DNA from 4 places in the Rhizobium sp. P28RR-XV genome. Region 4 is predicted to be linked to each of the others. Evidence: riboswitches for the same ligand, from Rfam matches in the RefSeq annotation. Region 4 holds a riboswitch; each other region holds the start of a gene.
What was found. A riboswitch is a leader RNA that binds a small molecule or an ion and turns the genes downstream of it on or off. The one in region 4 is predicted to bind cobalamin.
Positions count from the first base shown of each region.

Region 1: another riboswitch for cobalamin. It lies ahead of HGP12_RS20805 (SRPBCC family protein); the one in region 4 lies ahead of HGP12_RS19005 (glycerophosphodiester phosphodiesterase family protein).
Region 2: another riboswitch for cobalamin. It lies ahead of cobU (bifunctional adenosylcobinamide kinase/adenosylcobinamide-phosphate guanylyltransferase); the one in region 4 lies ahead of HGP12_RS19005 (glycerophosphodiester phosphodiesterase family protein).
Region 3: another riboswitch for cobalamin. It lies ahead of HGP12_RS09195 (ABC transporter substrate-binding protein); the one in region 4 lies ahead of HGP12_RS19005 (glycerophosphodiester phosphodiesterase family protein).

Region 1 covers NZ_JABAIG010000009.1:307,992-312,379, reverse strand. The annotation lists gene HGP12_RS20815 (glycoside hydrolase family 25 protein) at 1-283, shown strand, start outside; gene HGP12_RS20810 (hybrid-cluster NAD(P)-dependent oxidoreductase) at 384-1,472, opposite strand; gene HGP12_RS20805 (SRPBCC family protein) at 1,475-2,719, opposite strand; cobalamin riboswitch at 2,816-3,020, opposite strand; gene HGP12_RS20800 (DUF6656 family protein) at 3,370-3,987, shown strand; gene HGP12_RS20795 (L-threonylcarbamoyladenylate synthase) at 4,046-4,388, shown strand, end outside.
Region 2 covers NZ_JABAIG010000001.1:170,459-174,846, forward strand. The annotation lists gene HGP12_RS00835 (chloride channel protein) at 1-1,794, opposite strand, end outside; cobalamin riboswitch at 1,975-2,374, shown strand; gene cobU (bifunctional adenosylcobinamide kinase/adenosylcobinamide-phosphate guanylyltransferase) at 2,516-3,040, shown strand; gene cobW (cobalamin biosynthesis protein CobW) at 3,046-4,095, shown strand; gene cobN (cobaltochelatase subunit CobN) at 4,105-4,388, shown strand, end outside.
Region 3 covers NZ_JABAIG010000003.1:495,162-499,549, forward strand. The annotation lists gene HGP12_RS09185 (patatin-like phospholipase family protein) at 1-130, shown strand, start outside; gene HGP12_RS09190 (GGDEF domain-containing protein) at 622-1,716, shown strand; cobalamin riboswitch at 1,798-2,054, shown strand; gene HGP12_RS09195 (ABC transporter substrate-binding protein) at 2,218-3,234, shown strand; gene HGP12_RS09200 (FecCD family ABC transporter permease) at 3,237-4,274, shown strand; gene HGP12_RS09205 (ABC transporter ATP-binding protein) at 4,271-4,388, shown strand, end outside.
Region 4 covers NZ_JABAIG010000008.1:302,849-307,236, reverse strand. The annotation lists gene HGP12_RS19015 (FUSC family protein) at 1-754, shown strand, start outside; partial or broken gene HGP12_RS19010 (hypothetical protein) at 871-2,108, opposite strand; cobalamin riboswitch at 2,269-2,487, shown strand; gene HGP12_RS19005 (glycerophosphodiester phosphodiesterase family protein) at 2,614-3,438, shown strand; gene HGP12_RS19000 (HU family DNA-binding protein) at 3,592-3,870, opposite strand; gene HGP12_RS18995 (hypothetical protein) at 4,226-4,388, shown strand, end outside.

The sequences.
Region 1 (4,388 bases), on a different contig from region 4:
CGAAAAGAGCTGTCCCTATCGCGTGCCGGGCACGCTCACTGATATCGACGTCAATGTCGTGCCGATGACGCAAGTTCAGCTCGCGAAGGTCTGGCCGCAGGGCGATCTCCTGCCGGCCAAGCCGCTGCCCGCGCCCGATCTGATGATCGCACAGGCGCCGACATGCAACGGGCCGCGACAAACGCTGGTTTCGCTCATGGTCGACGTCGACCCAGTCGTCACGGCGTCAACGCCGCAATCGAAGCCGGTCGAGATCAACGAGCTGAACTACCAGGATTTTTAAAGCGCGCCGTAATCTTTCAGATTCGCCTTTCGCGCTTTGGGTCTTTGATTTTGCGCATGTCGTTACCGCAAAACCGCTGCGCAATTTTGCGCGACATGCTTTAGGCCTCGACCTGGACATCCGTCTTCGGACGGGAGCAGCAGGCGAGGATATAGCCCTCTTCGATCTCGTCATCGAGGATGCCGCCATTGTGGCTCATCTCGACTTCGCCCGAAAGCTTCATCACCCGGCATGTGCCGCAGAGCCCCGACTCACAGGCCGCGCCGATGCGAACGCCGGCGCCTCGCGCGGCCTGAAGCACGGTCTGCCCCGCCGCGCAAACGACATCCTTGCCGGCCATGGTGAAGCGGATCGTCGTTGCGGCCTCACCCGATGCATCGTCGGAAACCTCCGCAAGCGGCGTTGCCGCATTCGCCGGCTGGAAGCTCTCCTGATGGTAGCGCGACATGTCGAAGCCATGCGCCTCCAGCATGGAGCGCACGGCATCCATGAAGACTTCCGGGCCGCAGCAGAAGATGGTCCGATCCATGAAATCGGGCGCCAGCAGGCCGATCTTCGCCTTGTCGATGCGGCCCTTCAATCCGGACCAGAGATCGGTGCGGCCACAGCCCTCGACGATCAAGCCGAGATTGAGGTTCGGCATGAAACGGGCGAGATATTCGAGCTCGGACCGGAAGATGATGTCGGCCGGGCCGCGCGAGCAATTGACGAAGGTAATATCCGACAGCGGTGCGGTATCAGCCATGTAGCGCGTCATCGACATCATCGGCGTGATGCCGGAGCCGGCGGAGACGAACAGATATTTTTCGCCGGGATGACGGATATGGCTGAAATCGCCGAGCGGACCGAACGCCTTGATGCGCATGCCCGGCTTCAGGTTCTCGAACATCCAGCGGGTGCCGATGCTGTCCTTCTGTGCCTTCACCGTCACGGCGACCGAGAAGGGCCGCGATGGCGTCGACGACAGCGTATAGGTGCGCATGACCGGCTCCGGAGCCGTCGGCAGCTCCAGCGTCACGAACTGGCCCGGCAGATAGCGGAACCAGTTGTCCTTGTCGGACCGGAACGTGAAGGTCATCACGTCGGGCGCTTCGGGCGTTGCCGAGAGGCATTCGAGCAGATGCTGCCTGTCGCTCCAGGGCTGCATCTGGTCGAGGTGGCGGTGCGGAAGGGAGACGGTCATATTCATGCTCAGGCAACCGCCGACAGCTTGGCCTGGTCGCCTTGCAGCCGGTTGATCATGAACGTCGTGTACCATTCGACGAACTGCATGACGCCGCCTTCATGGATTTCCGAATAGGGGCCGGGCTCATAGGCCGGCGAGCGGATACCAAAGGCATTCTCCTCGACGATGCGGCGGTCCTGATCGTTGGTTTCGGTCCAGACGTGCGTCAGCTCCTCGAGATTGTAGTCGACGCCCTCGACGGCATCCTTGTGGACGAGCCACTTCGTGGTGACGGCGGTTTCGTCGGCGCTGATCGGCAGGACGCGGAAGGAAATCGCATGGTCGCCGAGGATGTGGTTCCACGTCGTCGGGTAATGGAACAGCAGCATCGTGCCGATGCCGTTGATCGTCACATCCGGCGAAAGCGGCCGCCTGACGGCGTTCTGGCCGGACATGGTGTAGCTCTCGGCCCCCTCGATCAGCGGCATGCGCGCGGCGCGGAACTGTCCATCCGGCGAGATCTTGAACTCGCTCGGCAGGCCGGCCGCTTCGCAGCGCTGCCAGTGTTCGGTGATGACGGGGTCGTTCATCGCGCCCTGCACGCCGGTCACGGTCGGCGCTTCCGGGAAAGTGCGGCAAAGTTCGGGATGATTGGCCGCGCAATGGTAGCATTCGCGGTTGTTTTCCCAGACGAGCTTCCAGTTCCCCTTCTCAATGATGGTGCTCTGGAAGGCAACCTTGGCTTCGCTGATGCGATGCGGTGCCATGTAAGGTTCGATCGCGGCGCGAACCGGCTTGAAATCCGGCGCGTTCTGCGCGAGGCAAATGAAGATGTAGCCGCCGACGCTTTCGCAATGAACCGGCTTCAGCGAATGCTGGCTCTTGTCGAAATCCTCGGCCATCTGGCGGGCAAAGAGCAGAGAGCCGTCGAGCTCGTAGGTCCACTGATGATAGGGGCAGACAAGCTTTGCCGAGGAGCCGCGCTCGGTCGTGCAGACGCGCGAGCCACGATGGCGACAGCTATTGTGAAAGGCGCGGATGACCTGATCGCGGCCGCGGACGATCACGACTGGATAGTCGCCGATCTGGACGGTGAAATAATTGCCCGCGCGCGGCACTTCGCAATCATGGCCGATAAACAGCCAGTCGCGATAGTAGATCGTCTCCATATCGAGCTTGAAGTAGTCCGGATCGGTATAGAACGGTTGCTCCAGGCTCAAACCTGTCCGGTGGTTCTTCAATTGCCGCAGAACTTTGCTGCCAATATCCATTTGCCTATCCTTCGCAGTACCAGGAAACGGGCGCAGGACATGCGTGGCTGGTTGAAGACAGCCCAAAGCAATGCCCCGACCGCCCGCCGCGGTCAGTAAACCATATGTGCCCAAGGCTGGTTTCCGGGCTCTGGAGCGGCCCTGTTTCCAGGGCCCCATGGCACCTTCCCAGGTCGATCGACCCAGTGGCTTTATTCGCCATGCCTTACTCCACTACCGTTGCGGGGGCAGCGCCGGATTTTGACCGGCTTCCCAATTCTCCGTCTCCCTAGCAGACGGCACCTTGAGATTGATTTCATCATATCCCTCGGCCCGATCGGCCGCTGTGCTGCAATGCGACATCGGCTTCGAAATTGACGACAGACGGAACCGGACGATGGGACGGTTGCCTGTCGTTACAATATGGAGAGACAATTCAATCTCTTAGGCGCTTGCATGGGAGATGGCCCGCGCATCGCATGCGCATTCCGCCAATGGCGCTTTATCTTGATTGCGACAGATCCGCGAACGGCTGATAATCAGGGGAATGATTGGGCGGCGGAGAGCGACGGCAGAGCCGCCATCGAGAGCCGTCGCTCCGGCGCGATTAAGCTCGGCTCAAGCTCCATGATCCATCATGACGCCCAGAGAGTTTTATAGCGAGATCCGGCATGGCCAAACTCAGATATTTCGACGCTGGGAAGCCCGCCGAGCCCGAACCGGCGCCAGCGGTATCGACGACGGGGTACAGCGAATTCCTGCGTACCGGCCGCATCAACCGCAACAGGCCGCATTGGCTGGCGGAAGAGCGGGAATACCTCAGCCATGAGCAGGTGGCCGAGCGCACGGCGCTGAAGCTGCGGGACGCCGGTGAAAAGACCCATGACCGGCTCAACAATTTCCACAAGTCCATCCGCTTTCCGAAACTCATTTTTCATCACACGCTGAAGGACACGCCGCATCTCGGCTATTGTCACGTTACCGCCGCGCGGACCCAGTTCGCACGATATGAGGAAGTGAACTGGGCCTTCTATATCGCCAACTTCTTTGCCCGAATCGGCCAGGAAGAAAACTTCTTCGAAGACATCAGCCTGAAATATTCGCGGATGTATTTCGCCGTTGCCATCCATCCGGACAGGCAAGCGGAAGATAAGAAGCTGACGATCAATCGCGACATTCGCGGCAACGGCGTGCTGTTCCACACTCACGATCCGCAGATCGCCATCCGCAATGTTCTCCTGCTCGGCGCGCGCAACGAGCAGCTTCGCGACATCATTCGCCAGCTTTGACGATTGATCCGAAAACTCGAAGAGCATAAGAACGGCCTGAACTGCAAGTAGGCAGGCCATGGCACGACACATAGATATTCTCGAACATCCGCAAACGGCGATAGAGGTTGCGACGGTAACGCTTGCCGAAGGGCTGCCGATCGGTCTGCCGACGGAGACGGTCTACGGTCTCGCCGCCGATGCCACCAATCCCACAGCCATTACCCGGATCTACGAGACGAAGGGGCGGCCGCGCTTCAACCCGCTGATCTGCCATATGAGCGATCTCGCCATGGCGGAACGCTACGCGGTCTTCGATCTCGTCTCGCGCAAGCTGGCGGAGGCCTTCTGGCCCGGCCCGCTGACGCTGGTTCTGCCGCTCAGACCCGATAGCGGTATCCATCCGCTGGCGACCGCCGGGC
Region 2 (4,388 bases), on a different contig from region 4:
GAGTTCACCCGAGACTTCCCGGCGGCGGCGGTCGAGTTCCTCGCTGTAGCGCCGCAGCGTATAGCTTTCGGTCAGCAGACCGATCACCCTGCGTTCGATCAGATCGTTGACGACGACGAGCGCTTCACTCTTGGTCTGGTCGAACATGGCGGCCGCTTGCTTGGCGTTCATCTGCGGCTGCAGGAATTCGTTGCGCAGCTGGATGAAATCGGAAAGCCCGTGTTCCTCGTCGTCCTTCTCGACCGGGCTCGCATAGACGTCGGGCACGAAGACCATTCCCGAATATTTATTGTTCTTGTCGATCAGGATGACGCGCTGGGCCGAGCCGATCGGAAAGTTCTTGCGGAACTCCTCGATGCTCATGTCGATGCTTCCCGTATGCACGTCGGGGCGCATCATGCGGGCGACCGTGAGATTGCGGATCCAGCCGACGTCGTGGGCGCTGCGGATGCTCTCGCCGCGCAGGTGGAAGCGCCATGTGGCGAAGGAGTAGCCGAAGGTGGTGCGGACCACGAGCGACGATGTGATGACGGCGGCCAGCACCAGGGCGGTGATCGGGAAGTCGCCGGTAATCTCCAGCGCCAGGAACGTCATCGTCAGCGGGCCGCCGATGATCGCGACGGCCAGCGAACTCATGCCGACCACGGCGTAGACGGCCGGCGTCAGCGTGTTGTGATCGAAATAGGGGGCGCAATAGGCGAAGATTTTGCCGAGAAGAGCACCCATGAACAGAGATGCGAAGAAAAGACCGCCTCTGAAGCCGGAGCCGATCGAGACTGCGGAGGCCAGCGATTTGAGGAGGAACAGCCCGACCAACGCCCCGATAGTCACATCCGTCGACAGGTTGAGATGCAGGGCGCCGTGCCCCGCCGACAAAACCTGCGGGGAGATCAGTGCCAGTGTGCCGACGACAAGGCCTCCGAGCGCTGGGCGGAAGGACGGCGCGATGGAACTCTTGCGCGCGAGCTCCTCGGTCCAGGCGACGCCCTGCATGATCAGGATGCCGACACCGGCGCAGAAGGCGCCGAGCAAAACTGCCGGCAGATAGTCGGCGGGGGCGATCGAGCCGATATGGCCGATATCGATGGCGAAGTCATCGCCGGCGAGCAGCCTCGCGATCATCGTCGATATCAATGCCGAGACGACGACAGGCGTCAGCGTCAGGATGGAGTAGGTGCCGATGATCAGCTCGAAGGCGTAAAAGGCGCCGGTGAGCGGCGCATTGAAGGCGGCGGCAATGGCGCCGGCGGCGCCGCAGCCGACGAGCATGCGCAGGTCCGCGCGGCGCATCTGCATCTTGTAGCCGAATTTGGAGGCGATGCCGGCCGCAAGCTGGGTGTAACCGGCCTCGAGCCCGACGGAGGCACCGAATCCATTCGAGATCAGGTTCTGTACGGCGACGAGGATACTATCGGTGAGCGACATCCGGCCGCCGTGCAGCGCATTGGCTTCGATCGGGTCGACCATCGGCTTCTTGCGTGTGCGCGACAATATATAGAGCAGGATACCGAGGATGATGCCGCCGGCGATCGGCGCGATGAACAGCACCGATTTGTCGGGAATCGCCACCGCCGCCGAACTCAGGCGCTCATAGTCGGTGATGCCGTAGATGAGGCTGTGAAGCTTGCGCGAGACGAAGCTCATCGCCGTCACGGCGCAGCCGGAGACTATTCCCACCAGCGCGCCGGCGAAAACAAGTCCCGATTCGCCACGGCGCAGCAATGCCCTGAACCGACCGAGATCGAATAGGGCCGAGAAGACGCCGAGGCGGCGTGGTTGGAATTTCTGCAACATGGGAAACGAACGATATGTTTTATTCGAATATGAGAGCTTACCCTCTATAGACTTCTAACATCAAAGAAATGCGGCAAAAAAGCCGCTGATTTTGCGGGAATATCGGGTCGATTTCGCAATCGGGACGCTGGGCGTCGCATCCATGCCCTTCATTGACTTGAACTCGGTGAAAGCCTAATCATTGCCGGCATAACGTATGGTTCCCGAGCGGCGATCTGTCGCATGGGATGAAAAGGGAATGTGAAGGGACGGACCCAATCCGGGCGTTCTCATCACAGCCGACCCCGCGACTGTAGAGCGGTCAGGGTCTTTCGTTCGGTTTGGGGTATATTCCGTCGATGGTTCGCATGGGGCGAACGAGGCGGGGCAGCGTAAAGCCGGAAAAGCCACTGGTGTGGCATCATGATCAACCGGGGCTGGACGCCTCCAATTCTACGAATCGTCCGCCTTTTCATGATGCATTGCCGGGAAGGCGAGGAAGACCCGCTGGCGCACGATCGGGGGCGACCGATTTCGGTCCGCCCCCGTCGCGGCGCCTTATCCGCGAGCCAGGAGACCTGCCATGCGTGCCGGGCGCAGAGCCCATTCCAGGAACGCCAGTTCCGCTGCCAGCACGGAGGTTGTCATGGCACAAGACGAGTTTTCGGCGTGTAGACGCCTGCTTTCCGGTATCGGCTTCATGATGTCGAGCCTCGCTGTTTTGCGGGAGCAGGAATAACGCATGTCCTCTTCGGCCTCCCGAGCTGTCTTCGTCCTTGGGGGCGCGCGTTCCGGTAAATCCCGATTCGCCGAATCTCTGGTTTTGGATACCGGTCTTGAGCGTCACTATGTGGCGACGGGGCAGGCGTGGGATAATGAGATGCGCGAGCGCATCGCCCAGCATCGTGCCGACCGCGGCGATCTATGGCAGACGCATGAGGAGCCGATCGATCTCGTTGCGCGGCTCGCCGCAATCGACGCCGAAGGGCGCGCGGTGCTTGTCGACTGCCTGACGCTTTGGGTGACCAATCTGATGATGGCGGAGCGTGATATGACGGCGGAGTTCACCGCTCTTACGGAATTCCTGCCGAAGGCGCGATCGCGGCTCGTTCTCGTATCCAACGAGGTCGGCCTTGGAATCGTGCCTGAAAATCGCATGGCTCGCGAATTTCGCGATCATGCCGGCCGCCTGCACCAGATGGTCGCGGCGGCAAGTGCCGAAGTTTATTTTATCGCAGCGGGCTTGCCGCTGAAAATGAAGGGCTGATCCATATGAACCAGGAAAAGATTCCCGCCACCGTCATCACCGGCTTTCTCGGGGCCGGCAAGACGACGATGATCCGCAACCTCCTGCAGAATGCCGGCGGCAAGAAGATCGCGCTGATCATCAACGAATTCGGCGATCTCGGCGTCGATGGCGACGTGCTCAAGGGCTGCGGCGCGGAGAACTGCACCGAAGACGATATCATCGAGCTGACCAACGGCTGCATCTGCTGCACCGTCGCCGACGACTTCATCCCCACGATGACGAAGCTCTTGGAGCGCGATGCGCGCCCGGATCACATCGTTATCGAGACGTCGGGCCTTGCCCTGCCGCAGCCGCTGGTCGCCGCCTTCAACTGGCCCGATATCCGCACCCACGTCACCGTCGACGGCGTCATCACGGTGGTCGATAGCGCCGCCGTTGCCGCTGGCCGCTTTGCCGACGATCACGATGCTGTCGAAGCCGCCCGCGTCGAGGACGACTCGCTCGACCACGAGAGCCCGATCGAGGAACTGTTCGAGGATCAGTTGACCTGCGCCGATCTGATCGTGCTGAACAAGACCGATCTCATCGATGTCGCTGGTCTTGGCCGGGTGCGCGCCGAGGTTGCTTCGCGCACCGCCCGCAAGCCGACGATCATCGAAGCCAAGAACGGCGATGTGCCGGCCGCCATCCTGCTCGGCCTCGGCATCGGCACCGAAGACGATATCGTCAACCGCAAATCGCATCACGAGCTGGAGCATGAGGACGGCACGCCGCACGATCATGACGAGTTCGACAGCTTCGTCGTCGAGCTCGGCCCGATTGCCGATCCGGCCGCCTTCATCGATGCGCTGAAGGGCGTGATCGCGGAACATGACGTGCTGCGCCTCAAGGGCTTCGGCGACGTTCCGGGCAAGCCCATGCGCCTGCAGGTGCAGGCTGTCGGCAGCCGCATCGACACTTATTTCGACCGTGCATGGACACCGGGTGAAGCGCGTGCGACCAGACTTGTGGTGATCGGCCTGCACGAGATGGACGAGACGATCGTACGCAAGGCGATCGAAGCGTTGGTCTAAGGCAAGTCCATGCATCTCCTCCTAGCTCAGAAGGGAACGATCAGCGACGGCGAAGAGGCGATCGACCTCGGCCAATCGCCGGCTGACATTCTCTTTCTGTCGGCCGCCGACACCGAGCTTGCGGCGATTGCCGCAGCGCACGGCGAGGGCGGCCGCTCCCTTCGGCTTGCGAGCCTGATGAGCCTCAAGCACCCGATGTCCGTCGATACCTATATCGAGAGGACGGTTCGGCATGCGAAGCTCGTCATCGTGCGGGCGCTGGGAGGTGCGAGCTACTTTCACTATGCGCTGGA
Region 3 (4,388 bases), on a different contig from region 4:
CGACGACGTATCGGAGAAGCTGGTGAATTGGGGATATGCGATCTGCGATCGAAGCGTTCGCGCAAACTATCATGGGTCACTGCGACAGATGGCTCCGGCCTGGCCCTTCCCGAAAAGACCATTGGCATGACGGGTGATCGGCATTCGAGCAAGCCCAGGAAGAGCTGAACTGCTCAAGGGTCGTGTGCGGAAGGTCGAGCCTGAAACCACTGTCTTTGCATCGATCGTCACGGCGCAAAGCGGGAAATTGCCCGACCGCACTTGACCACTCCGCACGGCGCGCCAGATAGCGCCCATTATTCATGCTCCGTGCAGGAGCGATCCACAGGCTCCCTCGATATTTTATAACCTCCCGAAGATCCTGAGTGCGCAATTCCTCGGATTGCGGTATCCGACACCACGGCATCGCTACGCATCAATTTCGAAGTTCAATTACGATAATGATCATCATCCCCGGTCCGCACTCGATCCCCTGTCCCGCCTCCAGCGACGTCCCGTCGCGCTCAGGGAGCGAGAGACTCGGTAAACCATTTTATAGAGATCGCGTGGTATCCTGCGCTGACTTAGACTATGGCCGGTGCGTACCATTGATGGGGCTCCTCGGGCAGATTGGGGATAGCCATGGGAATTGAAATGCATTTGCCTTCGCTGGTACGCGTCCTGGGGCAGGTGGCCATCATCGTCTACGCCTATTCCTGGGTCATCCGGATCGTCGATCGCGGCGTTTTGAAATCGGTTGCGGTCGGATTGCTGTTCGGCGTGGTCGGCATCCTGTCGATGGCTGATCCGATCCAGTGGATGCCGGGCGTCATCCAGGACGGCCGCTCGATCCTGCTCGTCCTGACGCCGGTCTATGGCGGCCCCCTGGGGACCATTGTCGCGGCTGTTATGATGGGCCTGTTCCGTTTCTTGGTCGGCGGCATGGGTGCCGTCGGCGGCGTTGCCGGGATCCTGATCGTCGCGCTTGCGGGCTATGTCCTCAGCCTCCTGCCGCGGCAGTGGATCGGCACGGGGTGGAGGCGATCGGCGCTGTTCGGTCTGGCGACCTGCACATCGCTCGTGGTTCTCGTCTTTCTGCCGTGGGCGGTCGCGCGCGAGCTTCTCCTCTCGGCAACGCTTCCGGTCACGATCGTCAATATAGTCGGTGTCTTTCTTCTCTCGGACCTGCTGGAGCGGGAGCAATATCGCATCGGCATCCAGCGCGCGCTCGAGAGCGAGGCAAGCCTCGATCCGCTGACGAAGCTGCCCAATCGCCGTGTCCTGCAGCGGGAAGGCGACCGTTGCAGCAAGGAGGCCGGCATCAGGCGCGTCCCGTTTTCGATCATCATGCTCGATATCGATCACTTCAAGAAGATCAACGACAGCTGGGGTCATTCCTTCGGCGATACGGTCCTGGCGCGGGTCGCGGACGTGATCCGGCAGACTGTCCGAAGGACCGACATTGCTGCGCGCTATGGCGGCGAAGAGATCGTCGTTCTGCTGCCGAACACCGATGTTAAGGCCGCCACCGCCGTTGCGGAGAAAATCCGCAAGGATATCGAGGCGACAATCCTGATGTTCGAGCAGGAGAGCATCCGCGTCACGGTCAGCATCGGTATTGCCTGCTCCCACGAGCCGACGGCCGACTTCAAGCATGTGCTGGAGGCTGCAGACAAGGCGCTTTATCGCGCCAAGGCCGGCGGGCGAAATCGCGTGGAATTGGCCGAGGCCGCTTAGCCAGCTATATGGATGCGGGCTGTGGGATTGCGCTCACTTACTTTATCGCATCCATGCGTCCTTGACGGGAAGGGGCCATCCAGCATAACTGGACGCGACGGTTCCCCAAGGAAGACTCCGAGGGGATTAATAGGGAACACGGTGAGGACGACCCAAAAGGGACCTAGACCGTGGCTGCCCCCGCAACTGTAAGCGGATTGCCGATCATCCCGGAGTGACCAACCTGCTGGTTCCCTCCGAGGGCATTGAGCCATGCCACTGCAAGCATGCTTGCGGGAAGGCAGATGATCGTCAGATATCCGCGAGCCAGGAGACCTGCCGTCGATCACGATCCAATCAGCCGGGCGGGGATGCCCGGAAGGGACAGAGAGAATGATTGACCTGAGCCTTCGACACTTTCAGACATCTATCGGTCTTGATTGGGATCCTCGCAACCGGCGGCGGTCTTTTTGAGCGCGATCGCGCTGATACCGCCCAGTTTCCCTCCTATCGAGATCGTTCATGCGCCATTTTTTGACGACCATTACATTTGCACTCGGCCTGAGCGGGTTTGCCGCTTCCGGTTTTGCCGCGACACAATATCCCCTCACCATCGATAATTGTGGCCAGAAGGTCACCTTCCAGAAGGCCCCGGCCAGGATCGTCTCGATCGGGCAGGGCATGACCGAGATCCTCTTCTCGCTCGGCCTTGCCGACAAGATCGCCGGAACGGCCGTCTGGGTCGGCCCTGTTCTGCCGCAATATGCCGAAGCCAACGGCAAGATCCCGCGGCTTGCCGATAATGATCCGAGCTTTGAGTCGGTCGTCGGCAAGGAGCCGGATCTGGTCATGGCCGAATTCGAGTGGCATTTCGGTCCGCAGGGCTCCGTCGGCAAGCGCGAGCAGTTTTCCGAACTGAGCATCAATACCTATATCGCGCCGACCGATTGCGTCGCCAAGGTCAATGCCGATGGCGGCGACGGCGTGCGCAAGGAACTGTTCACGATGGACCTGATCTATCAGGAGATCGATGAACTCGCGGACATCTTCGACGTTAAGGATCGCGGCGATGCCTTGATCGCAGACCTGAAGAAGCGCGAAGTGGATGCGGTCGCCTCGATTTCAGGCGCAGGGACCAAGGATCTTCCCATCGTGTTCTGGTTCTCCAGCAAGGAAGTCAATGGCGACGCCTTCATCGCGGGCAAGAACAGCGCGCCGGCCTATATCCTGAAGACGCTCGGCGCCAGGAATGTCGTGACGACCGAGGAAGAATGGCCGCTGGTCGGATGGGAGACGATTATGCAGGCCAATCCGGCCGTGATCGTCATCGCCACCATGGATCGCCGCCGCTATGCCGCCGACGATCCGAAGGTCAAGGTCGATTTCCTCGAGAAGGATCCGGTCACCAGCCAGCTCGATGCCGTCAAGAACAAGCATTTCGTTCTGATGGATGCCCAGTCGATGAACCCGACCGTTCGGACCATCGACGGCATCGAAATCCTGGCCAAGGGCATTAAGTCCTTCGGCCTGGCGCGGTGAAGATGCGTCTTGCTGCAGAACGACGGCCATGGTGGATGCTGCCGGCGCTTGCCCTGGCTGCCATCGTGATTCTGGCCTTCATGATCAGCCTTGCGGTGTCGATCGGCGAGATTTCCATCCCGTTGTCGACAACCGCAAAGGCGGTATCGAACCGGCTGTTCGGAACGAGCTTCGAACTGAGCCGGATTCACCAGGGCATCGTCTGGGACTATCGCCTGAGCCGGGCGCTCGTCGCCGCCAGCGCTGGCGCCTCCCTGGCATTGAGCGGCGTGATCCTGCAGGCCCTGTTGCGCAATCCGCTTGCCGAACCCTATGTGCTCGGCATTTCGGCGGGTGCCTCGACCGGTGCGGTCTGTATCATGATCCTCGGGCTCGGCTACGGCGTTCTCGGGCTTTCCGGCGGAGCGTTCCTGGGTGCGATCGTTGCTTTCCTGTTCGTCGGCCTGCTCGCGACGGGTGTCGGCGGCACGAGCGAGCGGATCATCCTGTGCGGTGTTGCCGGCTCGCAGCTTTTCAACGCGCTGACCTCCTATATCGTCACCACGTCGGCCAATGCCGAGCAGGCGAGGGGCGTGATGTTCTGGCTGCTCGGTTCGCTGAGCGGCGTGCGCTGGCCGGACGTCTATCTTTCGGGGCCGGTCGCCATTCTCGGCTTTGCCGTCTGCATGGCGCATGTCCGCGTGCTCGATGCCTTCATCTTCGGCACGGATGCGGCCGCCTCTTTGGGGATCGCGGTGCGACGCGCGCAGATCGTCCTGCTTGGCGTTACGGCCTTCATGACGGCCGCCGTCGTCAGCATCGTCGGCTCGATCGGCTTCGTCGGGCTCGTCATCCCGCATGCCGCCCGTTTCGTCGTAGGGCCAAGCCATGACCGGCTGCTGCCGGCGGCAGCCCTTGCCGGCGCCATTTTCATGGTCGGCGCCGATATCATCTCCAGGGTCATCATTCCCCAGCAGATCCTGCCGATCGGCGTGGTCACCGCCCTGTTCGGGGCTCCCGCCTTCGCCATCATTCTCTATCGCGCCCGGAGGACGGCATGAGCATCGCTGTGGACACGGTGACCTTCGCGGCCGGCAATACCTTGATCGTCAACGGCATCAGCCTGGCGGTGGAAAAGGGCAAGGTTCTCGGCCTTCTCGGGCCGAACGGCTCGG
Region 4 (4,388 bases):
GGCGGCGCGCGTGCCTCGCCTGCGCAATGCCGGGCTGACGGCAGCGATCGTCATGCTGACGCATTCCGCCGCCGTTCCCGTCGAAATCTTCGTGATCGACCGCATTGCCGAGATTACCTTGGGCGGTGTCGTGGGTGTACTCGCCAGCCTCTTCATCCTGCCGACGCGCTCGCGGACTATAGTGCTCGATCGCTTCGGATCGGCTCTCGACGTCGTGGCACAGATCTTGCGTACTCTTGCATCCGCGGTCGAAAAGGGCGAGCCGGTATCCGCCTCGGAAGCCAATATCGCGCTGCGCCAGTCCCTGATGGCGACGGAATCGCTCCTGACCGACGCTCAGCGCGAACGCGCCTTCTGGCTGACAAAAGAGGGAATTTCCGAGGCCATCCCTCGCTCGCTTTGGCGAATCCGCAACGACATGACCTATGTCAGCCACATCGTGGAAACGCCTTTCCCGCCGGCGATCGTCGAAGTGATCGGGCCGCAGGCGGGACGAGTGCTCGAGGCACAGGCCCGCTTCGCGGAAGCATGTGGCCGGGCGCTGCGTGCCGGCGGCGAGATCGATTCAGCGGTGCTTTCGGCTGGCGATGAAGCTTTCGAGGCCGCGTTTAGCGCTCTTCAACGTTCCGAAGCTGCTCAATCGATGGATTTTAGCGAAACAGGCCGCCTGTTTGGTCTCGATTTCACCTTGCGCCGCATGCGTCAGAATTTTCTCGATCTTGCCGATCGCATCCGCGAAAGCAAGGTCAGTTGAAGCGACGAGGCGGTTTCGGCATGACCTGGTCTCTCAACGCCCAGCGTAAGGGAGCCGGTCAACAAGACCGACTCCCTTTGCTCATTAGGAACGAAGAGGGTTTTGCGTTTCCGCTTTTAGTGAACCGCTCCCGATCCGCCAGCCGCAACGATCGCAAAGGGCTGCCCCTCGACAGCAATGCTGCGGATTTCCTTGAGCGACTGGCCGTCCACCAAGCGAATAAGGCCGTGACGTGGATCCATAATGGCGAGAAGGTCGCCGGCAATGGCTAGGCGCGGCCGGGGATCGCGCCAATGGCCGTCCTTGCTGTAGGGTTCGGTGACCGCCTCGGATTTCACGATTGCGCCTTTCACCACATCGAGAAGATGCAGACTACCATCCTCGGTGAGGATATAGGCATGCTGCGGCTTTGCCGGATCGAGCACGAAGTCGACGCGTCGTGTCGGCAGTTCGATCAGCTTGTAGGGCTCGACTGCGTTGTCTGGGTCGATCAGCACGACATTTTGCTCACCGTAATTGCCGAGGAAAAATTGCATGGAGGTGCCGCCGAGCAATGTCGATACCTTGCCTTTCGGGAGAGGCGCGTCATAGGCGAGCGTATCGAGCTTCGGGCCGTTGACACCGCCAGGGCGCGCGATGAGGACGCCTTCCTCGCAACCGAAGGCAACCAGCCGGGGGAGGTTGCCTCCCCGTGAAGGCCAGTGCAAGGCTTGATATCGCCGACCTGCTCGCCCTTTCGGTTGAGGACGCGCAAGCCGAGACGTGGTGGCAGCTCACCCTCCTTGACCGGTGCCTCCATGTTCGGCGCCGATACGAGAAGATGATTGCCCATCGGAACGGCAACGCCGTGGTGGGCGGCCATCGTCTCGAATGCACGGATGTCAGGTTTACCTTCTGCAAGACCGCTCTCGGACAGGAGGTCGAACTTGTCGTCGCGATCGTAGAAGATCGCGATATCATTGCCGTGCGTTACCACGTGCCTCGGCTTTTCACCCCTGATCGCAGCTGGAAGCAGTTTCGGTTCGGAAAGCTCGATGTCGCGATGTTCTCCGTGATCGGAGAGCGAGATGCCGGTCGCGATGGCGTGGACGACATTCTTTTCGCCCTGCACGGCAAAGACTGTTCGGCCGGACTGGCTGAGCGACAGCGCGGCATAGCCGTCAAGATCGAACCGACCGATCTCCTTACCGCTTGTCGCGTCAATCGCGCGGACGATCGGCAGGCTGTGATCGGCAACGAACAGCCGCCAGCTTTCCGTCTCGTTTTCGCTGTCGGCAAAAGAGGGAAACGGAAACAGCAATGTGCAGGCGAGCGACGAGGCTGCAAGGAAGATACCGGAACCTGTGCGTAGCATGGAAAATCCTTTATGTAATAACATTACATATGCAGCGTAATAAAATAACGCTGTGCTTGTCCAGCCCTTGCATGCACGCATCAAGCGAAATGAGCATCCATATCAGCATGGAAATCGATTGGGGGACTTCGAAGCGGTTGACGTAATTTTAACTCAGGCTACTATATATAGTGTTCGAGGTTCCCCTGATTCGCAAGAATTGGAGGCTAAGATGGGAATCCGGTCGGCAAACATGATGATTGCCAAGCCGGAGCTGCACCCGCAACTGTGAGCGGCGAGCATTCGTTTGACGAAGTCACTGAGGCCATGTGCCTTGGGAAGGCGAAACGAATGCGTCGACCCGCGAGCCAGGAGACCTGCCTTGAGCAATAACGATCACCGTTCTTAAACGCCGCTCGCAACGGCCGGCATTGCGCTTTGCAGATCTGTCAAAATCCCATGATACCCCGGCGGAGATGTCCGGTTTCGGGCGAATCGCGCGCATCCCGCGAGACGAGGACGTATCATGGACTATGCCGATTATATCGCCGATCCCTCGCGCGACTGCGCGATCGTCGTTCATCGCGGCATCTGGCGCGCCGCGCCGGAAAACAGCTTGCTGGCAATCGAGCGAGCCATGTCTGCCGGCTATGATGCCGTCGAGATCGACGTGCGATGCAGCAGCGACGGCGAGTTCTTTCTCCTGCATGACGATACGCTTGAGCGGACGGCCGGCCTCATCCAGGAGGCAGAGGGGCTGACGCTGCAGCAACTGTCGAGCCTGCACCTGCGTGACCGCAATGGCGGCGAGACGAACCGGATGACCGGAGAAAAGCTGCCGAGCCTGAAGGATGTCTTCGATCTCACGCGCGGCCGTGTTTTCCTGCATCTCGATGTCAAGCGCAGAGACATGATCCCCGGTGTGATCGCCTGTGCTCGTGCCATGGGCGTCGATCGGCAAGTCGATTTCTGGGGCGATCTGAGGACCCCGGACGATCTTGCCTGGATCCAGCACAAGGTATTGCCGGAGATGGTTCTCTTCATGGCGAAAACACGCCTCGGTTCCCAGGATGCGGAGAGCCAGCTCGATCTTCTATTTCAGCTCAACCCGCTGCTGTGCGAAATCTACTTCGACAGCTTGGACCAGCTTTCTGCTCGCAAGGCGCTTTTTGCTGACGCGGGCGTGCGCCTGTGGGTCAATACACTCGATTCCGTTTCCTGCGCAGGCTTTACGGATACCGCCGCGCTGCAGGACCCCGCGGCAATTTGGGGCCGCCTGATCGATGCAGGCGTCTCCGCCATCCAGACGGATGAGGCTGAGGCGCTGAGGACCTACCTCAAGGCTCGTTAGTCAGCTTTTCGATGTAATCATCCTGAACTGATCGCGCTGCGATAGCTCACGGTCGCGCAGCAGCGTTCGCCTTGATATGAAAACGCAAATGGCCGGCCCTAGCGGATAGAGCCAGCCATTTAACCCATCCAGCCTTTACGGCCAGGGTCGCGATTACTTGTTGAGTGCATCCTTCAGCGCCTTGGCTGGCGTGAAGGCAAGCTTCTTCGAGGCGGCAACCTTGATGGTGGCGCCCGTTCCCGGATTGCGTGCTTCACGTTCCGGCGTGTCCTTGACCTTGAACTTGCCAAAGCCAGGAATCGAGGTTTCGGCGCCGGAGGTCGCGGCTCCGGTGATGGCTCCAAAGACGGCTTCTACGATTGCCTTGCTCTGAACTTTGGTGAGCTTATGCTCCGCTGCAATTTGATCTGCGATTTCATTGGTAGTGGTCATGAGGCTTCCCCCGCATTGATGACGCCGGAATCATTTCCATTGCCGGTGACAGTTGTCACCTGGAGTTCTGCACGGAAAGGCCGAGAAAGCCGGTATTTCCACAATTTCCGACGTATTGAAGCCATTTTAGGCGCTTTACGTGGGTGTTTTCCCAGTCCAAGCACAAGTCGGATAGCCTGCGGGAGGACGGTTGGGGGCATCCGCAGACGCCTTGCGAATCTGCTGAAAATGCCGGAATCGGCGGCTCCAGCGCGTTTTCGCCAATCGGATGCGGGCCATGGCGGCGCAATCGAGGCTGGTCTTTCTCCGGACGGGTCTATAGAGCCTCGCTCACGATGTTTGAATGGGACAAGCAATGGAACATGAGATCAAGATAGGCAATCGCGGCGATTTCGGGCTCTGGGCCATCGAGCTCGCAAAGCAGATCATCAGCGATGAGGGCTTTGAACTGGCAAGAGCGGGACGGGACGGGACGGACGATGATGTGCGCGCAGCCGGCAATGCGCTTGGCCAAGCGA